Regions from separate parts of the Pseudomonas sp. Z4-7 genome, predicted to be linked through region 1. Evidence: predicted binding sites of a transcription regulator. Region 1 holds the regulator's gene; each other region holds the start of a gene.
What was found. The regulator FliA, encoded in region 1, starts transcription of late flagellar genes. The targets are predictions, from matches to a motif close to CTAAAGTTTNNNNNNNNNNNGCCGNTAA.

Region 1 (9,813 bases):
GATCCCAGGCACACCAGCGGCACCGCCAGGGTCAACCCGGCCACATCGAACAACAGACACTCGAACGGCTCGGCGGCCCAGGCCGGACGGTCGTCGCCCTGCACCGGCGGCGGTGTGTTGCTCGGCGGCGGCAAGTGGATTTCCACTACCGGCGTCACCAGGCCCTGCAACAACGGTGCAACGGTCGAGACCGGCGCCAGGATCGGCGCGGGCGCTTCCATCACGGCCACCTTCGGCTTGACGAGCGGCGCCTCGACCGCTGCGGCAGTCATGGAAATCCGTGCATCACGGGCCTGCTCTTCGAGCACGGCCGCCTGGAACTCGTCCAGTACAGCTTCAGCTTCGGCTTCGACGACGGGCTCGGGCAACGCCTCGGCCGCGCTCGGCGGCGCTGGCAATTCTTCGGTCGCTTCCTGCAAGAGCCCGTCCAGGTAGGACTGCAAGGCCAGTTGCGGACGCGAGGTTGTCTTGATCGGGCGGTTCATGAGAACTGTGCGCCACTTGAAAAGGTTATCGGCATGGATACGTCAGGACTTGAGCGCCCGCAAGCAAGCACAACGGCTGTGGAAAATTTCGTCACTTCAAGCCACCTGCTGCGGAACGAGCTGCTGGGCCAGCAGATGCTTGAGAAGCGCGCGATAGGCCAGGACGCCACGGCTCTTGCCATCGAATTGCGAAGGGGTCACTCCGGCGCGGCTGGCATCGCGCAGACGCGTATCGACCGGGATATAACCTTGCCAGATGTCGTCCGGGTACATATCGCGCAGCACGCGCAGGGTACCGAGGGACGCCTGGGTGCGACGGTCGAACAGGGTCGGCACGATGTTGAACGCCAGGGATTGCTTGCGCGAGCGGTTGACCATCGCCAGGGTGTTGACCATGCGCTCCAGGCCTTTGACAGCCAGGTGCTCGGTCTGCACCGGAATCACCAGTTGCTGGCTCGCGGCCAGGGCGTTGACCATCAGTAGCCCGAGCAATGGCGGGCTGTCGATGATTGCGTAATCGAAATCCTGCCACAGCTGCGCCAGACTCTTGGCGATCACCAAGCCCAGACCGCCCTGCCCGGGCGACTGGCGCTCCAGGGTGGCCAGGGCCGTGCTCGATGGCAGCAGGGAAATCCGCTCGTCACTGGTAGACAGCAACAACTGGCCCGGCAAGCCCTCGGGCACGCTGCCCTTGTGCAGGAACAAGTCGTAGTTGCTGTGCTCCAGGCTATCGGGATCGTAGCCGAAATAGCTGGTCATCGAGCCGTGGGGGTCCAGATCGACGATGACCACGCGCTTGCCCGCCTCGGCCAGCAAACCGGCTAAAGCGATGGAGGATGTGGTTTTGCCCACACCACCTTTTTGATTGGCGACTGCCCAGACTCTCATTCGGATCGTTCCTCCCGGTCGAAACGGGTTCGACCGAGAAATAGCTCGGTTATAAAGCCGGTGACGGAGAATTGACGGCGTTCTGTCTTTCCGGCGACTTGACCGGGGTCGGTGCAGTTTGTGTGCCAGCCCGCTTCAATGCCGCATCGGGTTTTGCATTGGCGGTGCCGGTACCGGTCAGGCTGCGCCGGACATCAAGGTTGCGCGAGACCACCAGCACTACCCGCCGGTTGCGCGCGCGCCCTTCGGCGGTGGCGTTGTTGGCCACCGGCTGGAATTCGCCATACCCCACCGAGGCCAGGCGCCCGGGATTGACGCCCTGCATGGCAAGCATGCGCACAATGCTCGCCGAACGGGCCGACGACAGCTCCCAGTTGGTCGGGTACTGCGCGGTGCGGATCGGCTGGTCATCAGTGAAACCTTCGACGTGGATCGGGTTGTCGAACGGTTTCAGGATCGCCGCGACCTTATCGATGATATTGAACGCCATGTCGCTGGGCATCGCGTCGCCGCTACCGAACAGCAGGCTGGAATTGAGCTCGATCTCGACCCACAACTCATTGCCGCGCACGGTCATCTGGTTGGAGCTGATCAGGTCGCCGAACGCCGCGCTGATGTCGTCGGCAATGCTTTTCAACGGATCGCTGCCACCGGCAATGCCAGCATCAACCTGCTCGCTGTCCTTGACCAACGGCTTCGCCGGGGTCGTCGTCTTCGGCCGTTCGTCGCCGATGGGAATCGGCTTGAGAGCACGGTCCGAGTCAGTGAAAACGCCAATCAACGCTTCGGAAATGACCTTGTATTTGCCCTCATTGACCGAGGAGATCGAATACATGACCACAAAAAAGGCAAACAGCAACGTGATGAAGTCGGCGTAGGAAACCAGCCAGCGTTCATGGTTGACGTGTTCTTCACGATGTCTGCGACGCGCCATCTTCCATATCCTCCATCAGTCCATGAAGCCCTGGAGCTTCAACTCGATGGAGCGCGGGTTTTCACCTTCGGCGATCGACAAGATGCCTTCCAGCAGCATTTCGCGGTAGCGCGACTGGCGCAACGCGATGGACTTGAGCTTGGCCGCGATCGGCAGCAGCACCAGGTTGGCGCTCGCCACGCCATAGATGGTAGCGACGAAGGCCACGGCGATGCCGCTGCCCAGCTGCGACGGGTCGGCCAGGTTGCCCATCACATGGATCAGGCCCATCACCGCACCGATGATGCCGATGGTCGGCGCATAGCCGCCCATGCTTTCGAAGACTTTCGCCGCTTCGATGTCGCGACTTTCCTGGGTGTAGAAATCCACCTCCAGGATGCTGCGGATCGCTTCCGGCTCGGCGCCGTCGACCAACAATTGCAGGCCCTTGCGCGAGTAGCTGTCGGGTTCGGCGTCGGCCACCCCTTCCAGCCCCAGCAAGCCTTCCTTGCGGGCGGTCAGGCTCCAGTTCACCACGCGGTCGATGCCGCCGGCCAGGTCGACCCGCGGCGGGAACAGAATCCACACCAATACCTGCATGGCGCGCTTGAAGGCGCTCATCGGCGACTGCAACAGCGCAGCGCCTACGGTGCCACCGATCACGATCAACGCGGCCGGGCCATTGGCCAACGCGCCGAGGTGACCGCCTTCCAGGTAATTGCCACCAATGATGGCGACGAACGCCATGATGATGCCGATCAGGCTGAGCACGTCCATTACAGGCACGCCTCGACCAGATGTTTACCTATGTCGTCCAGGCTGTAGACCGCGTCGGCCAGGTCGGCCTTGACGATTGCCATGGGCATGCCATAGATCACGCAACTGGCCTCGTCCTGGGCCCAGATCGCGCTGCCGCCCTGCTTGAGCAGGCGCGCGCCCTCGCGACCGTCAGCGCCCATGCCGGTGAGGACCACCGCCAGAACTTTGTCGCCGTAGGACTTCGCCGCGGAACCGAAGGTAATGTCCACGCAAGGCTTGTAGTTGAGACGCTCGTCACCTGGCAGGATTTTCACCGCGCCACGGCCGTCGATCATCATCTGCTTGCCACCCGGCGCCAACAGCGCCAGCCCCGGCCGCAGGATGTCGCCGTCCTCGGCTTCCTTGACGCTGATGCGGCAGAGTTTGTCCAGGCGCTCGGCAAACGCCTTGGTGAACGCCGCAGGCATGTGCTGGATCAGCACGATGGGCGCCGGGAAATTCGCCGGCAGTTGGGTCAGGACCCGCTGCAGCGCCACCGGGCCGCCGGTGGACGTACCGATGGCAACAAGTTTGTAGGCCTTGCGCTTGGGTGCCGGCGACGCTGCGCTGGCCGGTGCCGAACGCGCCGGCGCCGGTGCCGGAGCACTGCGTACCGGGGCCGGATTGAAGCTGCTCGACGAGGAAGAAGACGCGGGCGCGGACGTCGGCGCAACAACCGGCGCGGGCGCCGGTGCGCTGTAGGCACTGACCCGGCGATTGCTGCGGGAAATGCTGTGGACTTTCTCGCACAGCAACTGGCGGACCTTGTCCGGGTTGCGCGAGATGTCTTCGAAATTCTTCGGCAGGAAGTCGACCGCCCCGGCGTCCAGCGCATCGAGGGTGACACGGGCGCCTTCATGGGTCAGGGACGAGAACATCAACACCGGGGTCGGGCAGCGCTGCATGATATGCCGCACCGCCGTGATGCCATCCATCATCGGCATCTCGTAGTCCATGGTGATCACGTCCGGCTTGAGCGCCAGCGCCTGATCGATAGCCTCTTTGCCGTTGGTCGCCGTACCGACGACCTGAATGCTGGTGTCCGCCGAAAGAATTTCCGAGACGCGGCGGCGGAAGAACCCCGAATCGTCCACCACCAGGACTTTAACTACCATAAACACTCCGTTAGACGAGGCGCGGCGCCAGGCCGCACCCCTCCAGAATCAAATACGCCGGGCGGCGTAGCGCTTGAGCATGCTAGGCACATCGAGAATCAACGCGATGCGGCCGTCGCCGGTGATGGTGGCGCCGGACATGCCCGGGGTGCCTTGGAGCATCTTGCCCAACGGCTTGATGACCACTTCTTCCTGGCCCACCAGTTGGTCGACGACGAAGCCGATCCGCTGGGTGCCCACCGAAAGGATCACCACGTGGCCCTCGCCCTGCTCGACATGAGCGGCGGAGCTGACCAGCCAGCGCTTGAGGTAGAACAGCGGCAGCGCCTTGTCCCGCACGATGACCACTTCCTGGCCGTCGACCACGTTGGTGCGCGACAGGTCGAGGTGGAAGATCTCGTTGACGTTGACCAGCGGGAAGGCGAAGGCCTGGTTGCCCAGCATCACCATCAGGGTCGGCATGATCGCCAGGGTCAACGGGACCTTGATGACGATTTTCGAGCCCTGGCCCTTGGTCGAGTAGATGTTGATCGAGCCGTTGAGCTGGGAAATCTTGGTTTTCACCACGTCCATGCCCACGCCACGACCCGACACGTCGGATATCTCGGTCTTGGTCGAGAAGCCCGGAGCGAAAATCAGGTTGTAGCACTCGGTGTCGCTCAGGCGATCGGCCGCGTCCTTGTCCATTACGCCGCGTTTCACCGCGATCGCCCGGAGCACGTTCGGGTCCATGCCCTTGCCGTCGTCGGAGATCGACAGCAGGATGTGGTCGCCCTCCTGCTCGGCGGCCAGGATCACCTTGCCGCTGCGGACCTTGCCCGAGGCCTCGCGCTCTTCCGGCGACTCGATGCCGTGGTCGACCGCGTTGCGCACCAAGTGGACCAGCGGGTCGGCCAGGGCCTCGACAAGGTTCTTGTCGAGGTCGGTCTCTTCACCCACCAGTTCCAGGTTGATCTCTTTCTTGAGCTGGCGAGCCAGGTCACGAACCAAGCGCGGGAAGCGCCCGAAGACTTTCTTGATCGGCTGCATCCGGGTCTTCATGACCGCGGTCTGCAGGTCAGCCGTGACCACGTCGAGGTTCGACACGGCCTTGGACATCGCTTCGTCCTGGCTGTTGAGGCCCAGGCGCACCAGGCGGTTACGCACCAGCACCAGTTCGCCGACCATGTTCATGATTTCGTCCAGGCGCGCGGTGTCGACCCGAACGGTGGTCTCGGCTTCGCTCGCCGGTTTCTCCGCAGGGGGCGCAGACGGCGCACGGGCTGGTGCCGGCGCTGCGGCGGCGGCAGGCTTGGGTGTCTCGGCCTTCGGGTCCGGTGCCTTGGCAGCGGGCTTGGGCACGGCCTTGGCGGCCGGCGCAGCAGTGGCGGCGGCAGGCGCGGCGGTGGCCGTCCCGACTTCGCTGAACTTGCCCTTGCCGTGCAATTCGTCGAGCAGTGATTCGAACTCGTGGTCGCTGATCAGGTCGCCACCGGCGGCGGCCGCGGTTGGCTTGGCCGGGGCTGGCGCAGCAGCGATGGCCGAATCCAGCGCATCGACGGCAAAGGTGCCCTTGCCGTGCAACTGGTCGAGCAACGCTTCGAATTCGTCGTCGGTGATGTCGGAGTTATCCCCCGCAGCCTTTGGCGCGGCCGGGGCCGCCGGGGCGGCAACGGCATCAGGAGCGAACTGGCCTTTGCCGTGGAGCTGGTCGAGCAACGACTCGAACTCGGCGTCGGTGATTTCATCACTGCCGGCGGCAGCGGCGGCTGGCGCCGCAGCGGTTGCGGCGGGTGCGGCCGGAGCCTCGGCCTGGGCCTTGACGGCACTCAGCGAGTCCAGCAGCGACTCAAATTCGTGGTCGGTAATGTCACCCGATTCCTCGGCAACCGGCTCTTCAGCAACAGGCTCGGCGACCGGCGCGGCTTCGTCAGCCGACTGCGGCTCCGCCAGGCGCGCCAATGCAGCAAGCAGCTCAGGCGTGGCGGGGGTGATCGGCGAACGCTCGCGCACTTCGCTGAACATGCTGTTGACCGCATCCAGCGCTTCGAGCACGACGTCCATCAATTCCGAGTCAACGCGACGCTCACCCTTGCGCAGGATGTCGAACACGTTTTCGGCAATGTGGCAGCACTCCACCAGCTCATTGAGCTGGAGGAAGCCGGCGCCTCCTTTTACAGTGTGGAAACCGCGAAAAATTGCATTGAGCAGATCCGCATCATCTGGTCGGCTTTCCAGCTCGACCAGCTGTTCGGACAGTTGCTCTAGAATCTCGCCGGCCTCAACCAGGAAATCCTGAAGGATCTCTTCATCGGCGCCGAAGCTCATTAATGGCTGCTCCTAAAATAGGGCTAAAACTCAAAATCCAAGGCTGGACAACAAATCGTCCACATCGTCCTGACCGGACACAACGTCTTCTCTTTTATCGGCATGAATCTGCGGACCTTCACCCTGAGAGAGATGTTTTTGTGGATCTTTTTCAGCAAGTATCGCCGCACGGTCGTGTTCGATGCCGGCAAAGCGATCAACCTGGCTGGCCATGAGCACCAGTTTGAGCAAATTGCTTTCCACTTCGGTAACCAACTGGGTCACGCGCTTGATCACCTGGCCTGTCAGGTCCTGGTAGTCCTGGGCCAGCAGGATGTCATTGAGATTGCTCGCCACGGCGCGGTTTTCGCTGCTGCTGCGCGTCAGGAAACCGTCGACCCGACGGGCCAACTCGCGAAACTCCTCGGCACCGACTTCGCGACGCATGAAGCGCCCCCAATCGGTACTCAACGCCTGGGCTTCCTCGCTCAGGCCGTTGACCAGCGGAGTAGCGCTTTCCACCAGGTCCATGGTGCGGTTGGCCGCGGCTTCGGTCAGCTTGACCACATACCCCAGGCGCTCGGTGGCGTCGGTGATCTGCGAGACTTCCTCGGCCTGTGGCATGTTCGGATCGATCTGGAAATTGACGATCGCGCTGTGCAGTTCACGGGTGAGCTTGCCGACTTCCTGGTACAGCCCGCGGTCACGGGTCTGGTTGAGCTCATGAATCATTTGAACCGCGTCACCGAAGCGGCCCTTTTCAAGGCTGTCGACCAGTTCGCGGGCATGTTTTTTCAGGGTCGATTCGAAATCGCCCATTGAAGATTCGTTGTCCATAGCTCCCCCGTGGCGCCGTTAACCGATGCGTTCGAAGATTTTTTCGATCTTCTCTTTCAACGCCTGGGCCGTGAAGGGTTTGACCACATAGCCGTTTACACCGGCCTGGGCCGCTTCGATGATCTGCTCGCGCTTGGCTTCGGCGGTGACCATCAGCACCGGCAGGTGCTTGAGTTTTTCATCGGCGCGCACGTGGCGCAGCAAGTCGATACCGGTCATGCCGGGCATGTTCCAGTCAGTCACCAGAAAGTCGATGCTCCCGCTGTTGAGGACTGGAATGGCAGTGGTGCCATCGTCAGCCTCGACCGTGTTGGTGAACCCGAGGTCACGCAACAGGTTTTTTATGATCCGCCGCATCGTTGAGAAGTCATCAACGATGAGGATTTTCATGTTCTTGTCCAATTCGACCTCCAAGCAGTCTTAAACGCGCCCAGCACCTGGACGCGCCATTTCAATCAATCCGGCACAACACTCGACAACGGTATGGAGTCCCACGGATGGAGACTGGCCCGGCACATGCCATGCCAGCCCCGCTCGCAGCGTCCCCACACTGCCTGTCAGCGCGCTCGCCACTCCCCCAAACGCCCCCGCAAGCGGGCCGCGCACTGGCTGTGTAACTGGCTGACCCGCGATTCGCTGACCCCCAGGACCTCACCGATTTCCTTGAGGTTCAGCTCTTCGTCGTAGTACAGCGCCAAGACCAGTCGCTCACGCTCCGGCAAATTGGCAATCGCATCCGCCAGCGCGCTCTGGAAACGTTCGTCTTCCAGGTCACGCGACGGCTCCATGTGAGCACTCGCATTGTCCTCGTGCAGCCCTTCGTGCTCGCCGTCCTGCAAAAGGTCGTCGAAACTGAACAGGCGGCTGCCCAAGGTATCGTTCAAAATCCCGTAATAATCATCGAGACTCAACTGGAGTTCGGCCGCAACTTCGTGATCTTTAGCGTCACGCCCGGTTTTAGCTTCAATCGCGCGGATTGCGTCACTGACCATACGGGTATTGCGGTGCACCGAACGCGGCGCCCAGTCGCCCTTGCGGACTTCATCGAGCATCGCTCCGCGAATCCGGATACCGGCATACGTTTCGAAACTGGCGCCCTTGCTCGCGTCGTATTTGTTCGACACTTCGAGCAGGCCGATCATGCCCGCCTGGATCAAGTCTTCGACCTGGACGCTGGCCGGCAAGCGTGCCAGCAAGTGATAGGCGATGCGCTTGACCAACGGCGCATAACGCTCGATCAGTTCGTACTGGGCGTCCCGTGCCGATTTTTTGTAGAGATGGTTGTAACCGCTGGCTGTCATAACACGGGCCCTGCCGTTTGTTGCACGAGACGCTCGACGAAAAATTCCAGATGCCCGCGAGGGTTGGCCGGCAGCGGCCAGGTATCGACCTTCTGGGCGATAGCCTTGAACGCCAGCGCGCATTTGGAACGTGGAAAAGCTTCATAGACGGCACGTTGCTTCTGGACAGCCTTGCGTACGCTTTCGTCGTAAGGCACTGCGCCGACATATTGTAGGGCGACGTCCAGGAAGCGATCCGTGACCTTCGTCAACTTGGCGAACAGGTTGCGTCCTTCCTGCGGGCTCTGGGCCATGTTGGCCAGGACGCGGAATCGGTTCATGCCATAGTCGCGGTTAAGCAGTTTGATCAGGGCGTAGGCATCGGTGATGGAGGTCGGTTCGTCGCAAACCACCAGCAGGACTTCCTGGGCGGCGCGGACAAAACTGACCACCGAGTCACCGATACCGGCGGCCGTGTCGATCACCAGCACATCGAGGTTGTCGCCGATGTCGCTGAAAGCCTGGATCAGGCCGGCGTGCTGCGCCGGCGTCAGGTGAACCATGCTTTGGGTACCGGAGGCGGCCGGCACGATGCGAATCCCGCCAGGCCCCTGGAGGAGCACGTCGCGCAGTTCGCAGCGGCCTTCGATCACGTCCGCCAGCGTGCGCTTGGGGGTCAGCCCCAGCAGCACGTCGACGTTCGCCAGGCCCAGGTCGGCGTCCAGCAGCATGACCCGTCGGCCAAGCTCTGCCAGAGCCAGGGACAAGTTCACTGACACGTTAGTCTTCCCGACGCCACCTTTGCCGCCGGTCACCGCGATCACCTGTACGGGATGCATGCTGCCCATGTTCGTTCTTTACCTTGTCTTACTTAGACGGAGGCCACATTACTGGCTGCGCGTTCGCATACGGAACAATGCATGGCAGACCATCGATGTAGGTACAAAAAATATTCATGATTACCTCAGCCGACCTGCTTGGTCGGGCTGTGGTAGATGTCAGCGAACATGTCAGCCATGGCTTCGTCGCTGGGTTCTTCCTGCATTTGCACACTCACGGCACGACTGACCAGTTGATGACGGCGCGGCAGATGCAAATCATCCGGGATCCGCGGCCCGTCGGTCAGGTAGGCCACCGGTAGTTCATGACCGATCGCCAGGCTCAACACCTCGCCCAGGCTTGCCGTTTCGTCCAGCTTGGTCAGGATGCAG
Region 2 (9,813 bases), 770 kb from region 1:
TCGCCGTCGCTTCGACGCTGCTGATCGGCCTCTCGCTGCTGGTAATGGTGATCGCCGCCGCCCTGCGCCGGCGCAACGAAATCAGCGCCTGAGCGCCTAGGAGAATACGATGAGTGCCGTCAAAGACCCCGCACAGCAGAACAACAAGACCCTGGTCAGCCTGCGCAACCTGAACAAGCACTACGGCGATTTTGCCGCCGTGGACGATATATCCCTGGAGATCCAGGACGGTGAATTCCTGACCTTCCTCGGCTCCAGCGGCTCGGGCAAGAGCACCACCCTGTCAATGCTGGCCGGCTTCGAAACCCCCAGCAGCGGCGAGATCCTGGTGGATGGCAAATCCCTGGTCAACGTGCCGCCGCACAAGCGCGACATCGGCATGGTGTTCCAGCGCTATTCGTTGTTTCCTCATCTGTCGGTGCGCGACAACATCGCCTTCCCGCTGGCGATCCGCAAACTGGCCAGCGCCGAGCGCGAGCGCCGGGTCGACGCCATGCTCAAGCTGGTGCAATTGGGAGAGTTCGCCCATCGGCGCCCTTCGCAACTGTCCGGCGGACAACAACAGCGCGTGGCAATTGCCCGGGCGCTGGTCTATGAACCGCGCATCCTGCTGATGGACGAACCTCTCGGCGCGCTGGACAAAAAGCTGCGCGAAGATTTGCAGGACGAACTGCGCCAGTTGCACCGCCGGCTGGGCATCACCATCGTCTACGTCACCCACGACCAGGAAGAAGCCATGCGCCTGTCCCAGCGCATCGCGATCTTCAGCCACGGCAAGATCGTCGGCCTGGGCAGTGGCTACGACCTCTACCAGAATCCACCGAACGCCTTTGTCGCCTCGTTCCTGGGCAACTCCAACTTCCTCAAGCTCAAGGCCCAGGGCAATGCCGCGGCGACCTTCGAAGGCCAGTCACTGTCGATCCGCCTGACCACCGGCCTGCAAACCGACCAGGACGTGCTGCTGATGGTCCGCCCGGAAAAAGCCCTGGCCTTGAGTGTCGAGCAGGCGACCCAGGACACCCTGCCGGCCGGCTGGAACGAAGTCTCGGCCAAGGTCGTGGAGGTGCTCTTTCTTGGCGAAAGCCAGACCTGCAGCGTGGTCACCTCCGGCGGCACCCAGATGACCGTCAAGGCGCTGTCCGCCGCCGGCATGCCGCTCAAGGCCGGCGACCCGGTGCGGGTGCGCTGGGCCGCGGCCGATGCCTGCGTCTACACCCAATGGGCCGAGAGCGACCTGAACAAGGCCGCCGGCGCCCACTGAGAACACTGCGTCATAACCGCCTGCGTGCGAGGACTGCGAAATGATCGATGCCAACCTCTACAAACAAGTCATGGGTTCGTTCCCGTCCGGCGTGACGGTGATAACCACGCTGGACGATGACGGGCAAATCGTCGGGCTGACCGCCAGCGCCTTCAGTTCATTGTCGATGGACCCGGCCCTGGTGCTGTTCTGCCCCAACTACAGCTCCGATTCCTATCCGGTGCTGATCAGGAACAAACGCTTCGCCATCCACGTGCTTTCCGGCGGCCAGCAGAACGAAGCCTACGCGTTCGCCCGCAAAGGCAAGGACAAGGCCCAGGGCATCGAATGGACCTTGAGCGCGCTGGGCAATCCGTTGTTGAACAACGCTACCGCCATCATCGAATGCGAACTGTGGCGTGAATACGAGGGTGGCGACCACGCCATCATGGTCGGCGCCGTGAAGAACCTGATCGTGCCGCAACACACACCGGGGCCGCTGGTTTATTGCCACGGCAAGATGGGCGCCCTGCCCGTCCCCGCCTGAACCGATCGTCAACAATAAAGAGAAAGCGCCATGAAATTTTCCCTGTTCGTACACATGGAGCGCTGGGACGAAAGCGTCAGCCATCGCCAGTTGTTCGAAGACCTCAGCGAGCTGACGCTGATGGCCGAAGCCGGCGGTTTCAGTACCGTGTGGATCGGCGAACACCACGCCATGGAATACACCATTTCACCAAGCCCGATGCCGCTGCTGGCGTACCTGGCCGGCAAGACCACGACCATTCACCTCGGCGCCGGCACCATCATTGCGCCGTTCTGGCACCCGCTACGGGTGGCTGGCGAATGCGCATTGCTCGACGTTATCAGCAACGGCCGCATGGAAGTCGGGCTGGCCCGGGGCGCCTATCAGGTGGAATTCGACCGCATGGCCGGCGGCATGCCAGCTTCTTCCGGCGGCCAGGCATTGCGGGAAATGGTCCCGGTGGTGCGCGCCCTGTGGCAAGGCGACTACGCCCACGACGGCGAGATCTGGAAATTCCCCACTTCCACCTGCGTGCCCAAGCCCATCCGCAAGCCTCATCCACCGATGTGGATCGCCGCCCGTGACCCTGACTCGCACAACTTCGCCGTCGCCAATGGTTGCAACGTGATGGTCACGCCTTTAATGAAAGGCGATGAAGAAGTCCTCGACCTGAAGAACAAATTCCAGGCCGCCCTGGACAACAATCCCGACGTGCCACGTCCGCAATTGATGGTGCTGCGCCACACCCATGTACACGCCGAGGACGATCCCGAGGGCTGGAAGATCGGCGCCCAGGCAATCTCGAAGTTCTATCGCACCTTCGACGCCTGGTTCGGCAACAAGCAGGTGCCGGTCAATGGCTTCCTGGCGCCAAGCCCGGAAGAAAAATTCGCCGAGCGCCCGGAGTTTCAGCTGGAGAACATCCGCAAGAACACTATGATCGGCACCCCGAAGGAAATCATCGAGCGGATCAAGTACTACCAGGAACTGGGCGTGGACGAGTTCAGTTTCTGGTGCGACAACAGCTTGCCGCATGCCGAGAAGAAAAAATCCCTGGAGTTGTTCATCCAGCAGGTGGTGCCGGCGTTTCGCTGATCCTGTGGGAGCGGGCTTGCTCGCGAAAGCATAGTGTCAGTCAGCATTAATGTTGAATGTGCCACCGTCTTCGCGAGCAGGCTCGCTCCCACAGGGTCTGGAACACCCGCAGCCTATGTGGGAGCGAGCCTGCTCGCGAAGGCGGATTGAAGCTGAAAAAAAATGCCCGGACATTTGGATGCCCGGGCATTTTTATTCAAGCACTGCGATCAGAACGTCACGCTGGCGCTCAATCTGGCAGTACGCGGCTCGCCGACGTTGACCTGCAACTGGCTGCCGGTAGACGACGGGTAGTACTGCTTGTCGAAGAGATTGTCGACGTTCAACTGCAACGAAGTCTTTTGCCCGAACATCGGCGACTCCCAGCGCAGGAACGCGTCGGCGACGGTGTAGCTGCTGAGCCAGAAATCGTTGGCGTTGTTGGCGGCGCGTTCGCCGACATACCGCGCTCCGGCCCCGGCGTGCCAGGCGCCGAATTCGGCCGGCACGTTCAGATGGTGGCTCAGGTACAGGCTGGCGGTGTGCTTGGGAGCATCGGCCAGACGGTGACCTTCGTTTCTTGGATCATCCAGTATTTCGGTGTGGGTGTAGGCGTAAGTGCCGATCAAGTCCCAGCGGTCGGCGAGGCGGCCCGTGATGTCGAGTTCCAGACCCTGGGAACCTACCTTGCCGGCGGCTTCCGCCAGCGTCACGCCATTGACCGTGGTGGACGTCACGACGTTTTTCTTCACGATGTCGAACAGCGCAACGTTGATATTCAAGCCTGGGAGCGGATCGTACTTGGCGCCGATTTCATAGCTGCGGCCCTCTTCCGGATCGAAGGTATTGCCGGCGTCGTCAACGTCGTCGTTCGGCTTGAAGGAACGGCTGTAGTTGCCATACAGCGACAGGCTATCGGTGGCTTTGTAGACCAGGCCGAGAAATGGCACGAAGGCGTCGCCGTTGTCATCGCGATTGAGTTCGTAATCGCTACCTACACCTTGATCGCTGTATTGGTCGTAATGTTGATAACGACCACCGACTACAAAAATCCAGCGGTCATCCAAATGCCAGTTGTCTTTGAGGTACACGGAACTGGAGTTCAATTGGTTGCGCAGGTCACTGTCGGTAGTGCTGACCAAACTCGGCTCTGGCAGGTTGCCGTAAACCGGTGAAGTTATGTTGAAGCCGGGCTGGGGGTTGCCACGATAGGTCTTGCCCCGGAATTGATCCGATACCTGATTATCGATGCCGAGCAACAGGTCATGACGCTGTCCGAGCAGCTCTTGCTTACCCATGAAATCCCAACTGGCGTAACGGGTCTCATCATCGTAATGGGCGCCATTGGCCCTGCGGCGCAGAACATTTCCTGTGAGCGTAGCGGGCTGGGCAATCGCAAGACTGTAGCGGTCATTGTTCCAGCCGTAGGTCACCCGGGTTTTCCACGCTTCGCTCAACTCGTACTCGAACCGCGCGGTGGCCGTCTCGCGGATCCCGACGCTCTTGGCCCAAGGCTCGTCCAGGCGCTTGTCATAGTCGATGTCGGCCGGATGCCCATTCTTGAACACCGTGCCACGGTCAAACGGGTTGGAATATTCGTTGTACTCGTAGCTCAGGTTCAACGAAGCACGCTCACCGGTCCAGGCCAGCGATGGCGCCACCAGCGTGCTCTCATTGACGCCGTAGTTGCGCCAGTAATCCTCATGGCCGCGTTCGGCGATCAGGCGATAGGCCAACCCGGTGTCGCCCAACGGCCCGGTGGTGTCCAGGGCCATGGTGCCGCCGCCCTCGCTGTAGGCGGAGCCGCTCAGCGTGGTGCTCTGGGTGTATTCGGGCTTCTTGCTGATAACGTTGATCAGGCCACCCGGTTCCAGCGCGCCGTACAACATAGAGGCCGGGCCTTTTAGCACTTCGACTCGCTCAGTGGTGGCGCTGAAGTTGTGGCCCAGGTTCGAACGCACACCATCGCGCAGGATCGAACCGTCATCGTTGGTGCCAAAACCGCGCTTGACCAGCGAGTCCCGGGATCCCCCCAGGGTGTTGCCCTGGCTGACGCCGCTGACGAACTTCATCGCGTCGTCCAGCGAGCGCACCTGGTAGTCCGCCAGGGTCTGCTGGGTCACCACGTTGATCGACTGCGCCTCTTCCTTGATCGGTACATCGCTCTTGCTCGCCGTGCTGGCTTGCGTCGCCGTGTAGCCTTCGTCCTGAATGATCCGACTGCCTTGCACATCCGTGGTGGGCAGTTCAAGGGTGTCCTGGGCCTTCAAGGGGCTTGCCATGAAACAGCAGGACAGCGCGGGTAAAACACATTTGACGAGGGCATTGCGGTAAGCGAGGGGGGTGGAACGATTCAAGACGCTGCACTCATGGGGGGATGTGAATGAGAGCGAATATACTTTGAGAATCATTCCCAGTAAATCTTTTGTATCAAATTGATAGCGCTCTACACCCTGTAGGAGCGAGCCTGCTCGCGAAAGCGGTGGGTCTGCCAGCATTGATGTTGGCTGTACCTGCGCCTTCGCGAGCAAGCTCGCTCCCACAAAGTGATATCAAATCGCCCTGCTACCCTAAAGCTTTGGCGTCAGCGGTCGAATGTATTCCATTCAGTGATTTTTTTGCCCAGGAGCAGCGGCATGCAGACGTTAAAGGCCTTGTACGAGTCTATCGAGATGCAATTCTTCGATACCCTCACCAAAAAGCTTTCAAGCCTTTTCCTGCTGGTCGTCGTCAGTGGCCTGCTGTACTGGGTCGCCGTCAGTGCCCGGGCCGATATTCTCGTGCAGTTGCGCACGGCCCAACTGGACGCCGCGCTGCTGGGCCAGATCGAAGATCGCCTCGACAGCCTCACCCATGCCCTGCTCTTCGGCGCGCTCCTGACGTTCGGCATGATCAGCTTCATGGTCTGGTATTTCCGCCACCTCATCGTGCGCCCCGTCACTGTGATGACCAAGGCGCTGGAAGAGATCGCCAACGGCGAAGGTGACTTGTCCAAGGACTTGCCGCTGGTCACCCATGACGAGATCCGCACGCTGGCCGCCACCTGCAACCGCTTCCTGGCCAAGCAGCGCGAGATCATCAGCAACGTCCAGGCCTTGACGGTGCACATTGCCGTGGAGTCGGCCCGTTCATTGAAGAACATCAGCGACTCCAGCGACAGCGCGACCCACCAGGCGCGCTTCGCCAAGGAAGTGATGGACCAGAGCAACACCGCCGTGGGCCGTATCGAAGAAGTCTCGCGCCAGACCCAGGGCATCTCCAGCACCACCGCGCAGAACCTGAACATGGCCCGCGATTCCTATGCCGAGCTGCTGGAAGTGACTGGCAACATCAGCGAGATTTCCAGCAGCCTGGGTGAATTCGCCACGCTGGTGGACGCGCTGAACCAGCGTTCGTCGAGCATCAAATCCATCGTCGGGCTGATCCAGCAGATTTCCGCCCAGACCAACCTGCTGGCGCTCAACGCCGCCATCGAAGCGGCGCGCGCCGGGGAAAGTGGCCGTGGCTTCGCCGTGGTCGCCGATGAAGTGCGCACCCTGGCGCAAAACGTCAGCCGGGCTACCGACGATATTTCGCGCAACATCGACGCGATGCTCCAGGAGGTCAGCTCCACCCACGAGCAGACCACCCAGATCAGCCACAGCGCCCGGGAAACCCAGAAGGTAGTGGAACGCGCCTCTGGCCATTTCGAGAGCATGATCGTCGACTTCGAGTCCACCAACGGCAAACTGGCGGATATCGCCGACCACATCCAGCAGTTCGCCGACTCCAACACCGGTATCAACGAACGCGTCACCCAGATCCATGCCGACAGCCAGTCGATCGACCAGCGCATGCAGCAGTCGGCGACCGCCACCCGCGATCTGTCCGGTGTTGCCGAGAAGGTCCAGACGCTGCTGGGCCGCTTCGTGCTCGGCCACGGCAAGCTGGACGCCGCCATCACCCGCGCCAGCGAATGCCGCGACACGCTCCAGGTTCAGCTGCAGGCGCTGCAGGAAGAAGGCGTCAACCTGTTCGACCAGAATTACCAGTTGATCCCGGGCACCGATCCCAAGCAATACATGACCAGCTACACCGAACGCTTCGCCCGGGTCTGCCAGGAGGAATGCGACAAGCTGACCCGCAGCACGCCGGGCGGCAAGGTCTCGTTCATCGTCGATACGAAGGGCTATTGCCCGGTCAACAACAGCTGGGTGTCCAAGCAACCCACTGGCGACCGCGCGGTCGACCTGCCGGTGTGCCGCAACAAGCGGATCTTCAACGACCCGATTGGCCTGCGCGCGGCGGGCAACGTCCAGCGCTTCCTGCTCCAGACCTACCTGCGCGACACCGGGGAAATCATGACCGAGATCGACGTACCGTTCTTCTTTGGCGGCCGTCACTGGGGCAACCTGCGGGTGGGGTTTGATGCGGCGGTGTTGCTGGCTGACTGATCAAAGGATCAAGCCAGACAACTGTGGCGAGGGAGCTTGCTCCCGCTCGGCTGCGCAGCAGTCGCAAGACGGGTGATGCGGTCAGCCTGAAGAACCGCCGGGGCCTGCTGCGCACGCCAGCGGGAGCAAGCTCCCTCGCCACATTGGCCTTTCTGCGCACATACAATCCTGAATTCACCCCAAACAACTGTGGGAGCGAGCTTGCTCGCGAAGGCGTCAGGTCAGTCGACATCGTCCTTGACTGACACTCCGCTTTCGCGAGCAGGCTCGCTCCCACAGGGGATTACTTCAGTTCAACAGCATTTGGGGCCACCCTTGCCACCGTAGCGGGCTTCCTGGCGTTCTCGGAAGAACGCCTCGTAGTCCATCAGCGGCTTGTCGGGGTGCTTGGTTTGCATGTGCTCGACGTAGTTGTCGTAGTCGGGCATGCCGACCATCAGGCGGGCGGCCTGACCGAGGTATTTACCGAGGCGACTCAAGTCATTGAACATCGTTGCAATCCCCTATCAAGCGTCCGGCAGGGCCTGGAATGGTGCTTCTTTGTCCGTGCGTTCTTTCGTGCCCCAGGCGGCGATGCCAACCTTGAGCGCATAGAACAGGATGCTGAAGACCACGAACAGGAACAACACCGTCAGCGTTGCGTTGGTGTAGGCGTTGAACACCACGTGCTGCATCTGCTCGATGCTCTTGGCCGGGGCCAGGATCTGGCCGGCGGCCAGGGCATCGTTGTACTTGCGCGCCAAGGCCAGGAAGCCGATCGCCGGGTTGGCGTCGAACAGCTTGATCAGGCCCGCGGTGGTGGTGCAGATCAGCAGCCAGCTGGCCGGCAGCAGCGTGACCCAGACGTAGCGCTGGCGCTTCATCTTGATCAGCACCACTGTGGCGAGCATCAGCGCGATACCGGCCAGCATCTGGTTGGAGATGCCGAACAGCGGCCACAAGGTGTTGATGCCGCCCAGCGGATCGATCACGCCCTGGTACAGCAGGTAGCCCCACAGCGCGACGCAGCCGGCGGTGGCGATCAGGTTGGCGGTCCACGATTCGGTGCGCTTGAGGGCCGGCACGAACGAGCCGAGCAGGTCCTGCAGCATGAACCGCCCGGCACGGGTGCCGGCGTCTACCGCGGTGAGGATGAACAGCGCTTCGAACAGGATCGCGAAGTGGTACCAGAACGCCATGGTGTTCTCACCCGGCAGCACCGAGTGAAGGATCTGCGCGATACCCACCGCCAGGGTCGGCGCACCGCCGGCACGGGCCAGGATGGTGGTCTCGCCGATGTCCTTGGCCACCGCTTGCAGCGCGTCGGGGGTGATTGCAAAACCCCAGCTGCTGACGGTCTGGGCCACAGCCACCACGTCGGTGCCGACGATCGCCGCCGGGCTGTTCATGGCGAAGTACACGCCCGGCTCGATCACCGAGGCCGCGACCATCGCCATGATCGCCACGAACGACTCCATCAGCATGCCGCCGTAACCGATGTAGCGGGCGTTGGTTTCGTTATCCAGCAGCTTGGGCGTGGTGCCCGAGGAGATCAGCGCGTGGAAACCCGAGACCGCGCCGCAGGCGATGGTGATGAACAGGAACGGAAACAGACCGCCCTTCCACACCGGCCCGGTGCCGTCGGTGAACTGGGTCAGCGCCGGCATTTTCAGCTCGGGCATGGTCACCAGGATGCCGATCGCCAGGGCGATGATGGTGCCGATCTTGAGGAAGGTGGACAGGTAGTCCCGTGGCGCCAGGATCAGCCACACCGGCAGCACCGCGGCGACAAAACCGTAGCCGATCAGCATCCAGGTGATCTGGATCCCGGTGAAGGTGAAGGCCTTGGCCCAGACCGGGTCGGCGGCAATCTGCCCGCCCAGCCAGATCGAACCGAGCAGCAACAGCACGCCGATGAGCGAGATTTCACCGATGCGGCCCGGGCGGATATAGCGCATGTAGATGCCCATGAACATCGCGATCGGGATGGTCGCCATCACCGTGAAGATGCCCCACGGGCTCTCGGCCAGGGCCTTGACCACGATCAGCGCCAGCACCGCGAGGATGATGATCATGATCAGGAAGCAGCCGAACAGCGCGATGGTGCCGGGGATGCGGCCCATTTCCTCGCGCACCATGTCGCCCAGGGAGCGACCGTTGCGGCGGGTCGACAGGAACAGGACCATGAAGTCCTGCACCGCACCGGCCAGCACCACGCCGGCGATCAGCCAGAGCGTGCCGGGCAGATAGCCCATCTGCGCCGCCAGCACCGGCCCGACCAGCGGCCCCGCGCCGGCAATGGCCGCGAAGTGGTGGCCGAAGAGGATGTGTTTGTTGGTCGGGACGTAGTCCAGGCCATCGTTGTTGAGCACGGCGGGCGTGGCCCGGCGCGCATCGAGTTGCATCACGTTGTTGGCGATGAAGAGGCTGTAGTAGCGGTAGGCGACCAGGTAGATGGCCACGGCTGCGACGACGATCCAGAGGGCGTTGATCGGCTCTCCGCGGCGCAGGGCCACGACGCTCAGCGCACACGCTCCCAGAACAGCCACGGCAAACCAGGC
Region 3 (9,813 bases), 1.6 Mb from region 1:
CGATGGCCTCCATGTATGCGCCTATTTTAGCCTCCGTTGCCCTGAGGCCTTTACCGGCATTAACGCACAGCGCCCCCTTCAACGCATCGGGTCGTATACTGGCAAACACGGGAATGCCAATACAGTCCAGCCAAGTGGTGTCCGTCACTCGGGTAATACCCAAGCGCGGGGCTACATCATTGACGATGATCTTTAAGGTTTCTTCGGCACTGCGGCGACGAAGGCTCGAACTAAGCCTTTGCATAAGGGCTACCTTTGAATGATGAAAGGTATAAACAAGCATTATGCTCAACACAATAGAAAGCGGGAGGGGATTACTTCCCTCCCGCTTTTATCAGGCTGCGATTTTTACATCTTCAGCCAGAGCCAGCGTCAAAACATTGTTATTTGACTGATGAGCCACAAAACCAGCATGCATTAAACTTTCATCATTCAGGATCACGGAAAATTTCTCCGCAGTTTCTGCGTCCAGTTCAAGCTCGAAGACACCATTATTAACTAGAGAGTCCATATTCTTTGTCCTATCCGTAGTATTGCGTTCAAGGAAGTTCGTTGCGCAACGCCTATAAGGATTTGCAGATAAGGAAGATCATGTCAACACAATATTTTTCAACTTCAGATTGTTTAAACGTTTACATTTTCCGACTCGTGCGGTGATTTTGGATAAGAAGGTCAAGACAGATCGCCAACCATACACAATGAGTAGCGGCGAAAACGAGTCACGCACTCCTCTTCCATCGACTGATTATTTTTTCGCAACATTCCGCCAAAGTTTCCCTTCCAATCGCTCCACCGAAGCGCTCCCTCACAACTAACCTTCAAGAACCGCAGGATGCGGTCCTCTCTACCACTCAAGGAACGATTCATGTCACTCGCCATCGTTCACAGCCGCGCCCAGGTCGGCGTCGAAGCACCCGCTGTCACCGTCGAAGTCCATCTGGCCAATGGCTTGCCGTCGCTGACCATGGTCGGCCTGCCGGAGGCGGCGGTGAAGGAAAGCAAGGATCGGGTGCGCAGTGCGATCATCAACTCGGGGCTCAGCTTTCCGGCGCGACGCATCACCTTGAACCTGGCGCCGGCGGACCTGCCCAAGGACGGCGGGCGGTTCGACCTGGCGATTGCCCTTGGCATCCTGTCGGCCAGCGTGCAGGTGCCGACGCTGATGCTGGACGACGTCGAATGCCTCGGCGAGCTGGCGTTGTCCGGGGCGGTACGACCGGTGCGCGGAGTGTTGCCCGCGGCGCTGGCGGCACGCAAGGCTGGACGCATGCTCGTGGTGCCTTGGGCGAATGCCGAGGAGGCCTGCCTGGCGTCGGGACTGAAAGTGATCGCGGTGAATCACCTGCTCGAAGCGGTGGCGCATTTTAATGGCCATACCCCGGTCGAACCCTTTGTTTCCAACGGGCTGCTTTCGGCCAGCAAGCCCTACCCCGATCTCAGTGAAGTCCAGGGCCAGGCCGGGGCCAAGCGCGCGTTGCTGATCGCGGCAGCAGGAGCCCATAACCTGTTGTTCAGCGGTCCGCCAGGTACCGGCAAGACGCTGCTGGCGAGCCGTTTGCCGGGGTTATTGCCGCCCTTGGCCGAAAGCGAGGCCCTGGAAGTCGCGGCGATCCAGTCGGTCGCCAGTTGCGTGCCGTTGAGCCATTGGCCGCAGCGTCCGTTCCGCCAGCCGCATCATTCGGCGTCCGGCCCGGCGCTGGTGGGCGGTGGGTCCAAGCCGCAACCGGGAGAAATCACCCTTGCTCATCACGGCGTGCTGTTTCTGGATGAGTTGCCGGAATTCGACCGCAAGGTGCTGGAAGTGCTGAGAGAACCGTTGGAGTCAGGGCACATCGTGATATCCCGCGCCCGCGACCGGGTGCGCTTTCCGGCGCGCTTCCAGCTGGTGGCGGCGATGAATCCCTGCCCGTGTGGCTATCTCGGCGAGCCCAGCGGTCGTTGCTCCTGCACACCGGACATGGTGCAGCGTTACCGCAACAAACTGTCCGGCCCGCTGCTCGACCGGATCGACCTGCACCTGACCGTGGCCCGGGAAGCCACCGCACTGAACCCCAAGAGCGAACCGGGGGACGACACCGCCACCGCCGCCGAACGGGTGGCCGATGCCCGTGAACGCCAGCAAGCACGCCAAGGCTGTGCCAATGCGTTCCTGGATCTGCCGGGCCTGCGCCGGCACTGCAAACTGTCCACCACCGACGAAGCCTGGCTGGAAACCGCTTGCGAACGGCTGACCCTGTCGCTGCGAGCCGCCCATCGTTTGCTCAAGGTCGCCCGGACATTGGCCGACCTTGAGCAAGCGGAGCGAATCAGCCGCGAACATCTGGCCGAAGCCCTGCAGTATCGCCCCGCCACGGTTTGAACCGCCTATGGCTTGCTCAGGTCCACCAACGGGGTATCGCGCACCTCGGTTTTCCGATCGCCCTGGATGTCATCGATGCGCTTGAGGGCCTTGTCCACGGCAACCTTGTTTGCCAGAAGGCTATAGTGGATCTGGAATTGCTTGCGCTCTTTCGGTGCGATGGTCGGCACCAGGCCCAGTGGTCGCTGATAGCGACGGTTGTAGGAGAAACTGGTGCCCGGCTCCAGGCCGGTCACGTAGCCCTGGCCTTGGGTATCGGTGTTTTTCCACAGGGAAAATACCGGAAGCGTCCCGGTGTTGAAGCCCACCGATACGCCGAGGCTACCGGCCTTGTTGTGCAATACGGTCAGCGTATCGCCCTTGGCGTCGGCGTAAGGCACGACGTTGTAGACGGTTTCGTCGTAGTCCTTGGTTGGGGCCCGATAGGTTTGCCAGTCTTTCAGGTCGCCCTTGGCCTTGTCATTGAACGGCGACACCTGTTTGACCGGTGCTGCGAAGCGCGCATCCTGCTCCAGGAATGGCGTACTGAAGTTGCTGTGATAGAGCGCCTGGTATTCCTTCGGATAGTCGCCGTTGTTGGTCAGCGTGTCGCTGAGCGCGAAGGTCACGCTACCGGGTTCGGTGACCAGTTCGGTCTGCACCGAAAAGTCGACTTTCTTGAACGCCTGCTCCTTCAACTCGCCTCGCAGGGTAATCGCGTAGGGCGGTTTTTCATCGATGTGCAGGGTGACTTTGTTCGCCGGGATATTGGCCGCGCGGCCGTGCAAGGTCAGCAGCTCGCCATTGTCCATGCCCGGATGACCGACCCATTCGTAGCCGCAGCGGGTGACCAGCTCGTTGAATCCTTCCAGCCAACCCAAGCCGCCCCGGCCATTGAGCTCGATGAATGCCGGATTGACCACTTCCTTGACCGGCGAATCCCACCCCATACGGACATCGCCGACCGAGGCCTGCAGCACATTCATGCCGCGGGTCGGGACGACCGAGAGTTTCATCGTGCCGTTGTCGATATCGACGATGCTGACGCCTTCCTGGCGACCGCCGTGCAGGGTGCGCATCGTCACGGAAAACGGCTTGTCGGTCTTCACACCGAGCTGCTGACTGGTGATTTGCCAGGGCTGTGCGGCCTTGTCGGTATCGAGCAGGACATAATCCCAGGCCATGGCGTGGGAGGCAGCACCGAGGGCGCTGAGGGCAACGAGGAGTTTGAGCGGAGTCATGGAAACGACCTTTTATTGGAGTTGTGCGTTTTTTATAGACTTGAAGAAACGTTTCAGCAAGCCGAAAAACAGCAATCAACCGCAAAAAGGAGCGTGCCTACAGAATCAGGCCGCTTTTTTTGGGAGCGAGCCTGCTCGCGAAAGCGGTGAGTCAGTAGCTAGAGATATGGCAGGAAGGCCGCCTTCGCGAGCAGGCTCGCTCCCACAGGGGAATTGCGGCGGAACATCTCTGCGTCCCACCTGGAATCATTGTGGGAGTGAGCCTGCTCGCGATAGCGGTGGGTCAGTTGATAGAGATATGGCAGGAAGGCCGCCTTCGCGAGCAAGCTCGCTCCCACAGGGGAATTGCGGCGGAATCATCTCTGCGTCCCACCTGGAATCATTGTGGGAGCGAGCCTGCTCACGATAGCAGTGGGTTAGCTGACCGCGATGTGGCTGGAAGGCCGCCTTCGCGAGCAGGCTCGCTCCCACAGGGGAGTTGCGGCGGAATCATCTCTGCGTCCCACCTGGAATCATTGTGGGAGCGAGCCTGCTCGCGAAAGCGGTGGGTCAGTTGATAGAGATGTGGCTGGTCAGCCGTCATCGCGAGCAAGCTCGCTCCCACAGTAGTGCTGGGTGAGCTTGCTCGTGATGTTGCCGCAGGAAGCCTCAGCGGAACCGATCAACCTCTTTGCGCAGGTCCTGCGCCAGTTTTTCCAGTTCCTTGGCGGTGATCGCCAGGTTCGAGACTACTTCGCGTTGTTCGCTGTTGGCCATCGCGATGCTTTGCAGGTTGCTGCTGAGCAAGGTCGCGGTGCTGCTCTGCTCTTGGGTGGCCGTGGTGATCGCTGCAAACTGCTGGCCGGCCGAGCGGCTTTGCTCGTCGATGCGCGCCAGGGCCGAGGCGACGTTGGCGTTGCGCGACAAGCCTTCCTGCATGAGCAGGTTGCCCTTCTCCATCGTACTGATGGCATTGCCGGTTTCCTGCTGGATGCTGTTGATCATGCCAGAGATTTCGTCAGTGGCCTGGCGGGTACGCGACGCCAGGCTACGGACCTCGTCGGCCACCACGGCAAAACCACGGCCCTGTTCACCCGCGCGCGCGGCTTCGATGGCAGCGTTCAAGGCCAGCAGGTTGGTTTGCTCGGCAATCGAGGTGATCACGCCGACGATGCCGCCAATTTCCTGGGAGCGCTGACCCAAGGTGTTGATGACCGTGGCCGTGCTGTTCAACGCGCCAGCGATCTGTTCCAGCGATGACGAAGCTTCGTCCATCGAGGTACGGCCGATGCGGGTCTGCTGGGCGTTGTCCTGGGCCAGACGCTCGGTATTGCCCATGTTATCGGCGATGTTCAACGAGGTGGCGCTGAACTCTTCCACTGCGCCCGCCATGCTGGTGATTTCGCCGGACTGCTGCTCCATCCCTTCATACGCACCGCTGGACAATCCGGACAACGCCTGGGCACGACTGTTGACCTCCTGCGAGGCCTTGCGGATATGCTCGACCATGGTCGACAAGGCTTGGCTCATCTGGTTGAAGGCACGGGCCAGTTGGCCAATTTCATCGTGGCTGGATACGTTCAGACGCACGCTCAGGTCGCCGGCGCCCAGCGCTTCGGCCTGACGTACCAGATCGCCCAAGGGCGCCAGTTTGCTACGCAACAGCCACACCGCCGCGCCAACCGCCAGCAACATTGCCAGCAGGCTGCCAATGGCCAGTTGCGTACCGACGTTCCAGGTTACTGCGTTGATTTCGGTTTTCGGCATGCTCGCCACCACCGCCCACGGCCCGCCCTCGAACGTCACGGCGACGCTGTAGAATTCTTCTGCGGTGTCTTCCCAGAACGCACCCTTGCCCGGCTTCTTGATCAAACCGGTGATAGCCGCGGTGGCGTTGTCCAGCGCCTGCACACCCGCTGGCGGTACCAACCATTTGTTCTGTTCGTCCAACAGCGCCAGGGAACCGGTCTGGCCGATGCGGAAGCGCTTGAGGTTGTCGAATTGCGCATTCTGCGCATCGGTGTAATCGAATCCTACATACAACACGGCAATAATCTTGCCGCTGCCGTCGCGAACGGGCGTGTATTGCGACATGTAGAAACGACCGAAGAGCAAGGCCCGGCCGATGTAGCTCTGCCCGCTGATCACCGGGCCGTACGCCGGGCCCGCGCGGTCGAGTACGGTGCCGATGGCCCGCGTACCGTCCTGCTTGCTCACCGAGGTACTGACGCGGATGAAGTCGTCGCCGCTACGCACGAATATAGTCGCCACGCCGGCGGTCATCGCCTTGAACTCGTCCACTTCCTTGAAGTTGTTGTTCAACACTTCGCTGCCCAGGCTCAAGCCTGGCGTCTGCACGCCCGCCACCGTCACCGACTGGTCCGGATGCACGCTCAGACCCGCGCTGAAGCGCTTTTCGAACAGCCCCGCCAACCGCTGGGTGCTCTCGCGCAAGGTGCTATGGAAGGTATTGAGCTGGTCGGCCATCAGGCGCGCTTCGCTGGCCAGGTGCTCTTCACGAGTGGAAAGGTTGGCGGCGTCCAGTGAACGCAAGGCGAAGACGGTACTGCCGGAAATCACGACCGCCAGTATCACGGCAAGGGCAAGGCCTAGCTGTGAGGCGATCCGGGCGCGGGGTTGAGACATGACGGCTCCTGGCCGAGAGACTGGATCATCCTGATCACGTCGCACGCTCGGCATTCTATTTTTTGAGGTGTGGGCCCTTTCTGTACGAAGGTTCTATGTTCACGGATTCGGCCGCAGAACCGAATACTTGAGCGCTTTGGAAGGAATAAAGCCAAGTCGCCAGCGGGGCCTGTTTGTCCCTTCAGGCCAGGCGTTTCACGTCGGGCAGTTGCATGGCGCTTACCTCGCCCTGGAGAAAATCGCTAAGCCTGCGCAAACGTTCACCTCCAGGCCGGGTCTTCGGCCAGACGAGGTAATAGTGCTCGCCGCTGGCAACAGCCGTAGGCCACGGCAGACTCAAGCGTCCTTGGGCAACGTCCTCGGCGACCATCAACAAATCGCCCATGGAGACACCATAGCCCCGCGCGGCAGCGATCATGCCCAGTTCCAGCGTATCGAACACCTGGCCGCCCTTGAGCGAGACCTTGTCCGCCAGCCCCATGCGCTGCAACCAGTTGCGCCAATCCCGGCGATCCGGCGTGGGGTGCAACAGCTCGGCGCTGGCCAGCCGCGCCACGTCCCAGGGTTGGTCGTTGAGCAGAGTCGGTGCGCCGACTGGAATCAGCTCCTCGGGGAACAGCAGACTGGCCTCCCAGTCCGCCGGAAAGTGCCCGTTGCCCAGCAGAACCGCGCAGTCGAACGGCTCGGTGTTGAAGTCCACCGAGTCGACGTCCATCCAGGCGCTGGTCAATTGCACTTCGTTGCCGGGTTGCAGATGCCGAAAGCGGCTCAGGCGCGCCAGCAACCAACGCATGGTTAGGGTCGACGGAGCCTTCATGCGCAAAATTCCGTCCTCGCCGTGCAAGGTATGGCAAGCACGCTCCAGCGCCATGAAACCCTCCCGCACGCCCGGCAGCAGCAGGCGTGCCGCCTCGGTCAGTTGCAGGTTGCGGCCGCTGCGCTGAAACAGCCGACAGGCGAAGTGTTCCTCAAGCGTGCGAATGTGCCGGCTGACCGCGCTCTGGGTAATCGACAGTTCTTCAGCGGCCCGGGTAAACGAGCTGTATCGCGCCGCCGCTTCGAATGCCCGCAACGCATAAAGAGGAGGGAGGCGACGAGACATCGGAAAGGCTCCTGTGGCTTTTTTCGAACCCTATCAGAAGATTCGCCCAGCATGAGTTTTAATCATGCCAGCAATCGGATTTATCCTTTTGTGCAAACCACCGCATGCGCCGAGAATCGACGTCTTACTGCCTTGTTTGAACATGGAGCGTGACGATCATGCGGCATCCGGTGCGTACCGAACTCTGGGCCATCCTGCGGCTGGCGGGGCCGTTGATTGCTTCGCAGCTGGCGCACATGCTGATGGTGCTGACCGACACCTTGATGATGGCGCGCCTGAGTCCGGAAGCCTTGGCCGGTGGCGGTCTGGGGGCGGCGAGTTACTCGTTCGTGTCGATTTTCTGCATCGGCGTGATCGCTGCAGTCGGTACGCTGGTCGCGATCCGCCAGGGCGCTGGCGATATTGAAGGCGCCACCCGGCTGACCCAGGCCGGGTTATGGCTGGCCTGGTTGATGGCGCTGGTGGCCGGGTTGCTGTTGTGGAACCTCAAGCCGGTGCTGCTGTTGTTCGGCCAGACTGAAACCAACGTCCTCGCCGCCGGCCAGTTCCTGCTGGTGCTGCCGTTCGCCCTGCCCGGCTACCTGAGTTTCATGGCCCTGCGTGGATTTACCAGCGCGATCGGCCGGGCCACTCCGGTCATGGTGATCAGCCTCGGCGGCACGGTGGCCAACTTCCTGCTCAACTACGCGCTCATCACCGGCATGTTCGGCTTGCCGAAGCTCGGCCTGATGGGGATCGGCCTGGTGACGGCGATTGTTGCCAACTGCATGGCCCTGGTGCTCGCCTGGCACATCCACCGGCACCCGGCCTACCGCGCCTATCCATTACTTGAAGGCCTGTCGCGGCCCAATCGCCAATACCTCAAGGAACTGTGGCGCCTGGGCCTGCCGATTGGTGGTACCTACGCCGTGGAAGTCGGGCTGTTCGCGTTCGCCGCGCTGTGCATGGGCACCATGGGCAGCACGCCGTTGGCTGCGCACCAGATCGCTCTGCAAATCGTCTCGGTGGCATTCATGGTTCCGGCGGGCATGTCGTACGCGATCACCATGCGCATCGGCCAGCATTACGGCGCTGGGCAATTGCTCATGGCGCGCCTGGCCGGACGGGTCGGGATCGGCTTTGGCGCAGCGGCGATGCTGGCCTTCGCCATGGTGTTCTGGCTGCTGCCCAATCAACTGATCGGTTTGTTCCTGGATCACAATGACCCGGCGTTCCGCCCGGTGATCGACCTGGCTGTGAGCCTGCTGGCCGTGGCGGCGTGGTTCGAGCTGTTCGACGGTACGCAAACCATTGCCATGGGCTGTATCCGTGGCCTGAAGGACGCCAAGACCACCTTCCTGGTGGGCCTGGCTTGCTACTGGCTGATTGGCGCGCCCGCTGCCTGGTGGATGGCCTTTCATTTGAACTGGGGGCCGACTGGTGTCTGGTGGGGCCTGGCCCTGGGGCTGGCGTGCGCGGCGGTGAGCCTGACGTGGGCATTCGAGTGGAAGATGAAGCGGATGATTCGCAGCGAGCCGGAGCAGCAGAATTTCGAAGCGATCCAGGCGAAGTGAAACATTTCCCCTGTGGGAGCGAGCCTGCTCGCGAAGGCGGTGTGTCAGTTGGTGGATGTCCGGCTGACACCCCGCTTTCGCGAGCAGGCTCGCTCCCACAGGGTTTGTGTCAGCTCACGATTTCCTGCGTCGCCTGGCCACCTTCAAACGCCAGGTATTCAACCAACTCCACCAACGGCAGCGGCTTGCTGATCAGGAAGCCCTGCACCTGATCGCAACCGAAACCCCGCAGCAGATCCATCTGTTCATGGGTCTCGACGCCTTCGGCCACGACTTCAAGATTGAGGTTATGGGCCAGGTTGATCATCGCATGCACCAGCTTGCGGTTCTCTTCACGCTGCTCCATGCCGCCAACGAAACTCTTGTCGATCTTGAGCAGGGCGATGGGCAGGCTGTTGAGGTGCACGAACGAAGAAAATCCGGTACCGAAATCGTCCAGGGAGAACCGCACGCCCAGGCGCCCCAGGGCATCCATGGTCTGCTTGACCAGTTCGCTGCGACGCATGACGGCGGTTTCGGTGAGTTCGAACTCCAGCCACTGGGCCTCGACACCCCGTTCGCTGATCAACCGACTCAAGGTCGGCAGCAGCTGGCTGTCCTGGAATTGCCGGAACGACAGGTTGATCGCCATGTGCAGCGGCGCCAGGCCCCGCTCGCGCAGGGCCTGCATGTCTCGTAGCGCCCGGGAAATTACCCAGTAGCCCAACGGTACGATCAGGCCGCTCTGCTCGGCCAGCGGCACGAATTCGCTTGGCGGCAGCAGCCCGCGCTCGCCGTGACGCCAGCGCACCAGGGCTTCGAGGCCGACAATGGTGCCATCGGCAAGGTTCAGCCGCGGCTGGTAATGCAATTCCAGTTCGTCGCGACGCAGCGCCCGGCGCAGTTCGCTTTCCAGGTCGGCGAGACTGCGGGCGTTGCGATTGATGCGCTCATTGAAGATATGAAAAGTGCAGC

Region 2: a site for FliA is predicted at 5,411-5,438, ahead of J3P91_RS16060 (methyl-accepting chemotaxis protein). Genes of this name have one in related genera too.
Region 3: a site for FliA is predicted at 6,309-6,336, ahead of J3P91_RS26800 (methyl-accepting chemotaxis protein). Genes of this name have one in related genera too.

What each region holds. Positions count from the first base shown of each region.
Region 1 covers NZ_CP071642.1:4,341,318-4,351,130, forward strand. Annotated here, with positions in the region: gene J3P91_RS19460 (chemotaxis protein CheW) at 1-485, opposite strand, end outside; gene J3P91_RS19465 (ParA family protein) at 582-1,373, opposite strand; gene motD (flagellar motor protein MotD) at 1,423-2,307, opposite strand; gene J3P91_RS19475 (flagellar motor protein) at 2,323-3,063, opposite strand; gene J3P91_RS19480 (protein-glutamate methylesterase/protein-glutamine glutaminase) at 3,063-4,199, opposite strand; gene J3P91_RS19485 (chemotaxis protein CheA) at 4,248-6,506, opposite strand; gene J3P91_RS19490 (protein phosphatase CheZ) at 6,537-7,322, opposite strand; gene J3P91_RS19495 (chemotaxis response regulator CheY) at 7,341-7,712, opposite strand; gene fliA (RNA polymerase sigma factor FliA) at 7,880-8,623, opposite strand; gene fleN (flagellar synthesis regulator FleN) at 8,620-9,450, opposite strand; gene flhF (flagellar biosynthesis protein FlhF) at 9,567-9,813, opposite strand, start outside.
Region 2 covers NZ_CP071642.1:3,574,816-3,584,628, forward strand. Annotated here, with positions in the region: gene J3P91_RS16035 (ABC transporter permease) at 1-92, shown strand, start outside; gene J3P91_RS16040 (ABC transporter ATP-binding protein) at 110-1,261, shown strand; gene J3P91_RS16045 (flavin reductase family protein) at 1,302-1,787, shown strand; gene J3P91_RS16050 (LLM class flavin-dependent oxidoreductase) at 1,818-2,861, shown strand; gene J3P91_RS16055 (TonB-dependent siderophore receptor) at 3,071-5,122, opposite strand; gene J3P91_RS16060 (methyl-accepting chemotaxis protein) at 5,477-7,273, shown strand; gene J3P91_RS16065 (YbdD/YjiX family protein) at 7,567-7,764, opposite strand; gene J3P91_RS16070 (carbon starvation CstA family protein) at 7,780-9,813, opposite strand, start outside.
Region 3 covers NZ_CP071642.1:5,928,133-5,937,945, forward strand. Annotated here, with positions in the region: gene J3P91_RS26780 (YcaO-like family protein) at 1-283, opposite strand, end outside; gene J3P91_RS26785 (hypothetical protein) at 335-511, opposite strand; gene J3P91_RS26790 (YifB family Mg chelatase-like AAA ATPase) at 866-2,359, shown strand; gene J3P91_RS26795 (aldose 1-epimerase family protein) at 2,365-3,579, opposite strand; gene J3P91_RS26800 (methyl-accepting chemotaxis protein) at 4,228-6,204, opposite strand; gene J3P91_RS26805 (LysR substrate-binding domain-containing protein) at 6,386-7,306, opposite strand; gene J3P91_RS26810 (NorM family multidrug efflux MATE transporter) at 7,465-8,859, shown strand; gene J3P91_RS26815 (putative bifunctional diguanylate cyclase/phosphodiesterase) at 8,969-9,813, opposite strand, start outside.